One region of the uncultured Roseobacter sp. genome, then DNA from elsewhere that is predicted to be linked to it. Evidence: riboswitches for the same ligand, from Rfam matches in the RefSeq annotation. Region 1 holds a riboswitch; the other holds the start of a gene.
The links. Region 1 has a riboswitch for cobalamin ahead of Q1A20_RS19180 (DUF1636 domain-containing protein). Riboswitches for the same ligand answer to the same signal wherever they lie in the genome.
Positions count from the first base shown of each region.

Region 2: another riboswitch for cobalamin. It lies ahead of Q1A20_RS00310 (DUF1636 domain-containing protein); the one in region 1 lies ahead of Q1A20_RS19180 (DUF1636 domain-containing protein).

Region 1 is NZ_CANMXR010000010.1:16,224-20,431, forward strand. Features, by position in the region: gene Q1A20_RS19170 (ABC transporter substrate-binding protein) at 1-690, opposite strand, end outside; gene Q1A20_RS19175 (ABC transporter ATP-binding protein) at 704-1,486, opposite strand; gene Q1A20_RS19180 (DUF1636 domain-containing protein) at 1,483-1,887, opposite strand; cobalamin riboswitch at 1,990-2,210, opposite strand; gene Q1A20_RS19185 (heme ABC transporter ATP-binding protein) at 2,341-3,129, opposite strand; gene Q1A20_RS19190 (iron ABC transporter permease) at 3,131-4,198, opposite strand; gene Q1A20_RS19195 (hemin ABC transporter substrate-binding protein) at 4,203-4,208, opposite strand, start outside.
Region 2 is NZ_CANMXR010000001.1:65,053-69,260, forward strand. Features, by position in the region: gene cobN (cobaltochelatase subunit CobN) at 1-276, opposite strand, end outside; gene cobW (cobalamin biosynthesis protein CobW) at 283-1,341, opposite strand; gene Q1A20_RS00310 (DUF1636 domain-containing protein) at 1,334-1,732, opposite strand; cobalamin riboswitch at 1,826-2,038, opposite strand; gene Q1A20_RS00315 (DMT family transporter) at 2,087-2,983, opposite strand; gene Q1A20_RS00320 (DUF2478 domain-containing protein) at 3,109-3,630, opposite strand; gene Q1A20_RS00325 (HEAT repeat domain-containing protein) at 3,643-4,208, opposite strand, start outside.

The DNA of each region.
Region 1 (4,208 bases):
CGCGAAATCATTCATGATGTTGGTGCCGCCCGCCGCTTCGATCAGCGCGTTGGGCATCGCGTAGCGCCCGGCCGTGAACGGCACGTCCTCGCCGCTGTCATAGACAAACACCCGTGGTGCGGTCTCCAGCGGGGCCAGGTTCGCCGTAAAGGCTTCAAGCTCGGTCCGGTATCCCTGCACGAGCGCGGTGGCTTTCTCGCTGACGTCGAAAATCGCGCCCAGGTTCAGAAGGTCGTTGTACATATCTTCCATGCTCGCCGCGTCTTTTTCACCGATATGGATGCAGCTTTCGGTCAGCTCGTAAACGTCGATCCCGAAGGGCGCGAGGGTCTCCGGGGTCACGTCGCCGCCCACCTTCATTCCGTAGTTCCAGCCGGCAAAGAAGAAATCCGCATCGGCACCGATCAACACCTCCTTGCTGGGATATTTCGACGACAGTTCCGGTAGCGCCTCGACGCCTGCCGTCATCTCCTGATCGAGGGTTTTCCAGCCGGAAATCCCGGTGTAGCCGACCATCCGGTCTGCAAGCCCCAACACCAGCATCATCTCCGTCAGGTTCACATCATTGGAGACGGCGGCCTTTGGTGCGGTATCAAAGGTCACCGTGCGGTTGCAGCTCTGCACCGTGGTTTCGGCGCCTAGGCCTGTTGCGATGACACTCATCAGCAGGGCGATCAGGGATGGTTTCATTAATGTGGCTCCTTCACTCGGGCAGGTGGAATGAGAAATGTTGGGTGTTGCTGGGCGCGAGCCGCTCGGCGCGTGCATCGACACGGAATGTGGTGGAGACCAGCGCCTCGGTCAGTGCCAGATCGGGCGGACCAAAAGCTCTGGTATGGCCCCGGTCCAGCAACAGGATCGTGTCACAGATGTCAGCGGCCATATTGAGATCGTGCAGCGAGACGACGATCGTCAGATCGAGCTGGCGGATCAGGGCGAGCACTTCCAGCTGATGGCGCACGTCGAGGTGATTGGTGGGCTCATCCAGCACCAGAACCTGTGGCTCCTGTGCCAAAGCGCGCGCGACCATGACCCGTTGCCGTTCACCCCCCGACAGCGTGGCAAGATCGCGGTCCGCGAAAGCCTCCAGATTGAGCTGCGTGATCGCAGCCTCGATGATACTGGCGTCCCGCGCGCCCGCAGACCAAAACCCGCCGTGGTGCGGTGTGCGACCCAGCGCAACGACCTCGCGGACCGTCAAGCCAAAGAGGGATATGTGCTCCTGCAACACTGCCGCCACCCTGCGGGCGGCCATGCGGGGGGGCACGGCCCAGATATCTTCCCCGGCGACAAAGATATGCCCGGTCGAGGGGCGCTGGTAGCGGTAGATCAGTCGCAGCAATGTCGATTTACCGGCCCCGTTTGGACCAACCACGCCCAGCACCCGCCCGGCCTCCACGCGAAAACTGGTGGGGTGCAACAGCAACGGATCAGGCCCGCGGGGCGCCCAGCTGATGTTCTCAGCAACAAGTTCGGCGGCGCTCACGAGACCCGCTCGGTGCTGTCTTCCAGCGCGATGATCGCTGCCGGTACACGGGCCAGCGTTGTCTTGCGCAGCTTTCCGGGACGATCCACCGAAGAACACCAGCCGTCCTCCAGCAGGGCATATTGTCGGGCGAATGCCACGAGATCGTCGATGTCCGCGTCGGGCTCGATATCGCCGAAGAGATAGGTCGCTTTGCGCGAGCCGTGATAGGCGACGGTACAGGGCCGTGCGCAGCCCGCCATGCAGGCCACGCCGGAGATCTCGAAATCCTCGGTGACCGTGTCGCCCGCCGCTGCAATCGCGGCACGCAGCCTGACGATCAGCTCATAGCCGGGACGGCACGCGCTGCCCTCATGTCGGCACGATGTGCATATTGTAATTCTGTGAGTTGGTTGTCCCATGTCGCCCTCCGCGAAGATGCAGGGCGTGCAGCAGGCATGTCACTCTTGACGGGTTGACCCGTAAAACCATCATGGCCTCCTGTCCGGACGCCCCGCCCGGGTTGAAGTTGCATCAATGATGGCAGGTCTCCTGACTCGCGGGTCCGGGCTCGCCCGATCCTTCCCGAACGCGGTGGCGTTCAGTGGTGATCATCGGGGTCGCTCGCCGCTCACAGTTGCGGGGGCAGTCACGGATTTGGTGCCAAGTGGCGCGTCCTCACCGTATTCCCTTTTCATCCCGGTTGTGCATTTCGCAGCCGGGAACCATCGCAGGGACAGTCCGACAGAAGGTCTCCACCGTCAAGTGACATTCACACATTGGCTGTCAGAAAACAGTTGGGGAGCGGCTTTGGTGAGCTGACAGGTTTTTGGACCTGCGTTAGCGACTGTCCGAGAGTCGCGGCACCAGAAGGGTCACCCTGCATCGGCCTGCGTTGCTGCTTGTGGCAGAAGATACCAGTCCGAGCATGGCGGCGGCGTTCGGGTGCGGACCGCGCAATTATATGCCTCTGACAGATGCGCATCCGTCATCACAAGATCGGTCCGGCCGTCCGCGATGATACGGCCGGATTTCATCAAGACGATTTGATCGGCGAACATGGCGGAGAGGTTGAGATCGTGCATTACCGCGACGACACCGCCACCCGCATCTGCGTAGTCCCGGGCGATGCGCATGACCTCAAGCTGATGACCGATGTCCAGGCTTGAGACCGGCTCATCCAGCAGCATCCAGCGCGGCTGCGCATCTATCACCGGATCCCAGACTTGGCAGAGCACCCGCGCCAGTTGGACACGTTGTTGCTCGCCGCCCGACAGTTCCTGGTAAAAGCGCTGTGCGTAGCCGGCGAGGCCAACCCGCGCGAGGGCCCGGTCTGGCAGATGCGCATCCGCCGATACCCCTTGACCGAGGCCAAGCCGCACCACTTCGATGGCCTGAAAAGGAAACGACATGGGCGTCGATTGCGGCAGGACGGCACGGAAGCTGGCCAGTTGCCACGCCGGTGTTGTCGCAATGTCGTAGCCTGCCAGGGTGATCTCGCCGTCACAGGGGGTCTCGCCAGTCAGGGTTTTGAGCAGGCTGGTTTTGCCGGAGCCGTTGGGCCCGACAATCGCGGTCAGCACGCCGGGTTGCGCGCTGAAGTTAAGGTTCTCCAGAATGGTTTTGCGCCCGTATCTCAGGGTGACGTTCCGCGCGCTGATCATCTTACAAATCCACCACATTGCGGCGGCGCAGGAGGATCCACAAAAAGAATGGTGCGCCGAGCACGGCGGTGACGATGCCAATTGGCAATTCTGCAGGCGCGACGACAAAGCGTGATATGATATCGGCAAGCAACAGCAGGCTTGCGCCCAGCAGCGCGGAGTTGATCAGCAACCCGTGATGATCCGGACCCGTGGCCAGCCGCAGCAGATGCGGCACGACGATCCCGACAAACCCGATGCCGCCCGAAACCGCGACAGCAGCCCCGGTGGCGGCGCTGACCGCAAGAATGGCGATATTCTTGATACGTTGCACGTTGATCCCGATGTGGTGGGCCGAGGCTTCGCCAAGTGCGAGACCGTTCAGACCTCGGGCGAGAGTGGTGGCGATCAGGGTGGCCAGCAGGATGACGGGCCCCGCAATTGCAACCTTGGCCCAGGTGCTGCCCGAGAGCGATCCGAGCTGCCAGAAGGTGAGCTCACGCAGTTGCATATCATCCGCGTGGAAGATCAGCAGGCCAGAGAGCGCGCCGGTGAGGGCGGCAAGGGCGATCCCCGCCAGCAGCATGGTCGCCACCGATGTCCGCCCGGACCGCGTGGCCACGGCATAGAGCAGCATCATCGATGCCCAAGCGCCGACAAAGGCCATGACCGGCAGCAATGCATCTCCGAGGTAGGTCGCAATGCCAAGGGGCAGGGCGGTTCCCACAACGATGGCGAGCAGCGCACCGAGGCCTGCGCCTGCGCTGACACCCAAAAGCCCCGGGTCGGCCAGCGGATTGCGAAAGAGGCCCTGCATGACGGCGCCGGACACCGCCAGGGCGGCGCCGACGCAGGCGCCCAGCAAAGTGCGCGGCGCGCGGATGTCCCAGAGGATCACCGCGTCGGTTGCCGATGTGCCCTGACCGATCGCGAGGCCCCAGAGCGCCTGCCATAGCGATGTGCCGGATGCTCCTACCGCCAGGCTGGTGACACAGACCACGATCAGACCCATTGCCAGAACGCCGTGCAGCTGACGCGCGCGTTGGCGACGGTCCACGCTCACCGATAAGCTTTGGTCGGCGAGCGCCACTGCCTCAGCC
Region 2 (4,208 bases), on a different contig from region 1:
GCCGCCGATCAGCCGGATCAGGATGCCCTTCGCGCCCGCCAGCGTCTGCTCCACATAGGTATCGACCGAAAGCGGATGTTTCAGCGCCACCAGATTGGCGAGCCGCAATGTGGGCAGTTTGCCCTCTGGCCCGCCGCCCCGCCGCCAGGCTTCCGCGAAAGCACCCAGGTCACTGTCAGAGAACGACAACACCACCAGATCGGCGGGGCTCTGCCCCAGATCCGTTGGCGTCTCGGTCTCCTCCAACCCATGGCTTTCGCGGAAAACGACGTGCATGGGGGGTTACTCTGCGGCCTCGACGGCGCGGGCGCCCAGCACGGACTGAATGGTTGCCACTCTGATATCATCATGTTCGGCAATCACCACCAGACGCCCCTGCCGCGCTTCATCCGGCTGCCACGCACGATCATACTGATACCGGACGCGGGCACCCACCGCCTGCACCAGCAAGCGCATGGGTTTGCCTGCCACAGCGGCATAGCCTTTCACGCGCAGGATGTTGTGCTCATTAGCCAGCACCTCCACCGCGCGCACCAGATCCGCCGGGTCGGTTTGCTCGGGGATATCTACCACGATGCTTTCAAAATCCTCGTGGTCGTGATCATGCGGGCCGTCGTGGTGGCTGGGGCGCGCGTCCATGTCATCCTCCGCCGCCGCTTCGAGGCCGAGAATGATGCGCGGATCCACGATCCCCTCGGCAACCTCAACCACCGGCAAGGGGCGCGGCGCTTCGGCGGCGATGATTTCTTTTGCCTTCTCAACCCCTTCCGGTCCGGCCAGATCGGGCTTGGTCAACAGGATGATGTCAGCGCAGGAAATCTGATCTTCAAAGACCTCGGACAGGGGCGTTTCGTGATCGATGCTCTCATCCGCTGCGCGTTGCGCATCCACCGCCGCCACATTGGGCGCAAAGCGACCCGCCGCCACGGCCTCGGCATCTGCCAGAGCGATCACGCCATCCACGGTGATTTTCGAGCGGATATCCGGCCAGTCAAAGGCCTTCAAGAGCGGTTTCGGCAGCGCCAGACCCGATGTTTCGATCAGGATGTGATCGGGGCGCGGCTCCAGCGCCATCAGCGCCTCGATGGTGGGGATGAAATCATCGGCAACCGTGCAGCAGATGCAGCCGTTGGCCAGTTCCATGATGTTCTCCGCCGGGCAATCGGGGATGGCGCAGGATTTCAGGATGTCGCCGTCGACCCCCACATCGCCAAACTCATTCACCACCACGGCCAGCCGCTTGCCGCCGGGGTTCTGCATCAGTTCGCGGATCAGGGTGGTTTTGCCCGAGCCCAGAAAGCCGGTGATGACGGTCACGGGAAGTTTTGCAAGATCAGTCATGGTCGTTCTCCAGCGGCGGGATGCGCGCGATACAGTTGCGTTTAAAATGGTCGGGGCGCTCGCGCCACGGGATCAGGCCGTCCTGCGTGGCGTTATAGCGGGCCGCCCCATCGATCAGGACGTCCGGATGCGACACTTCATCGATGTTTCCGTAAATATACGTCCACCTGTCGCCACCGCGCAGCGCAATCGTGCAGCCATGGTCACAGTTTTGCAGGCATTCCACGGGTTTCAGGCGAATGCCGGGCGGCATCTCGTTTTGCGCCAAAGTGTCATAAAGGCGTTGCCCCGGACGGCGTTCGTCCTCCGGGATCTCCTGACCGCGCCTGCATTTGACACAGATCAGCAATTCTGTGGCAGGGCCGGTCAAGGCTGTTGCGTCTGTCGTCATAGTGTTTTGTCCCATATGTCATGGGACGTGGGTCAGATGACGAGATGGGCCTGATGGGATCAGGGCTTTCCCGACACCGGAACACCCCGTCCGGTTTCCTCACGTGTCGCTGGCAGGTCTCCCGGCTCACGGATCCCGGCAGCCTGGCTGCCTTCGGTCTGCGCCACCTTCCCGGACCTATGTCCAGTGGTATCGGCAGACCTTTCCGTTCACGGTCGCGGGGGCGGCTGTGCTTCGTCGAAAGCAATCGACTGCACATTCCCTTTTCACTTCAAATCACGAAGCACCAACTGGGATTCAGTTGCGTCAGAACCACGGGCATTGTCAAGCAGAAGCGGGTGTTTCCACCGCGGGCTATGCCTGACCGGTGGTTTGTTTGCTGCGCCAAAGAATGAAAAGACCGGACAGAACGATCAGGCCGCAGCCCAAGAGCACCGACCAGCCGATGTCCTCGCCGAAAAGGACGACACCAAAGCCAATGCCAAAAAGTAGTCGCGTGTACCGGAAGGGCGTGACCGCAGAGACTTCACCGGTGCGCATGGCTTTCATCAGGCTGGTGTAGGCGGCAACGCCCGCTAGCACCGCGCCCAAGAGGCACGCGGACGTCACGGGATCAGGCCGGACAAAGGGCGCCGCTTCCCACAAGAAGAACAGCAGCCCCGCGACGACAACCGATAGAAACCCATAGAGCCCCAGAATGGACGCGCTCAAAGACGCCGGGGCCGCGCGGCTCGCCAGATCGCGCCCGGCAAACCCAAGCATGCCCAAAACGGCCAACAGCGACAGCAGCGAAAAACTGTCTGAACCCGGACGCACGATCACGATCACACCCAGCAACCCGATGAAGATCGCGACCCAGCGTCGTGGCCCCACCTTTTCACCAAAAACCAGGGCAGCAGCAGCCACCACAACCAAGGGGGTGGCTTGCAGGATCACCGTGGCCGACGACAGCGGCGTCAGGGTGATCGCCAGCACGAAAAAGAGACGTCCGGTGATCTCGAAAAAGACCCTTAGCCGCATCGGGCGCGATACCACATCCGGCGTGAAAAGGCTTTCCCGGTTGAGCACGGCCAGACCGGCAAAGACGATAGCACCGCCGAGGCCGAAAAGGATCAGGATTTGACTGACGGGCAGCGTTTGCGACGCCGCTTTGATAAACACGTCTTCGACTGCGAAAGCGGCCATGGCGAGCACCATCCACAGGCTGCCGACAAGGTTCGCCTTGCTGTCGGTTGCAATGCTGGGGGTCACGCGGTCTCCGATGCTGCGATGCGCCAGGACCTAACTGATCCCGGCTCCGCATGACGGATCGCACCGGGCGCGTCAACGGCAATGCAGCAGGCAATGTGTTTTCACAGCGTTCCCCGTGGCGGGGGTCAGGCAGGCGCGTTCCGTTCCGCGATTTGCGCGTCGAACCATGCGGTCAATGCCGCCTCATCAGCTGGAAGCGCTTGGGCCAAATCCCCCGTAAACGCGATGAACGCGGCACGGTTTAGCGCATTCAGACCCACAAGAACCGGGATATCATGGCTCAGCGCTTCTGCGATCACCGGTCGAAACCCGCGACCAGCGGCCTCGTGTTTGCCGAACTTGTTGACGATGAGCAGATCGGCCCCCTTGGCCACTTCGCTGCTGACCAAACCCACGGCCTGTTCCAGCGCTTCGGGATCAAGCCTGCAGCCGGTCGCGGAAGGGCCAAGGCTTTGCGAAATGCGAATGACAGGTCCCTCCGGCAGGAGTTTCACATCCATATCGCAGAGCCCGCCATCGCAGCTGTCGGTATTGACCTGCACGGCACCACACAAGCGATGGCCACGGGTCAGCGCTTTGCGGGCAAAGCCATAAAGCAGCTGATCTGTATCGCCTTTTCCGGGCGCAATCGTATAGGCAATTCTCATGGTCTGACCAAATTATGAAGCGTCGTGGCGCGGGGCGAGCCCCCGCAGGATGATCAACGCGCGGCGGGGATTGTCAACACTGTCTGCGAGGATTTCGAGGGCTGTTTCCTGCGCCGCGTCAGCTTGCCGCGCCAGCATCCCGAGGGTGTCGGACCGCTCTGCGTCGATCACGGCGCGCATGGCCGCCTGGATAAGCGTAGTCTGTCCTGACGTGAGGATTTTCTGCGCCGCTTTTTGTCGGACAGCGGTTGCTGCGTCGCCGATGAAGTCGAGCGCTTGGCCCGCGGGCAAGTGCGCAACGGCTTCGGCGCGGATCAAGGCGTCCGCGTCATTGAGCCCCCTGCTCAGCACGGCAGGATCGGGATCTTGCGAGAGGATGCGAAACGCCGCCATGCGGATCAGCGGGTCACTGTCAGCAAAGCCAGCCTCGGCGGTCTTGCGAAATGCGGCGGCCACCGCCCTGCCCGCCAACGTCTCCCAGGCCGCGCGGCGCACCGTCTCATCGGGGTCATCTACCCGCGCCATCATCGCCTCGGTCAGCTTGCCCCCAACGCAGTCGCGGAATATCCGCATCGCGT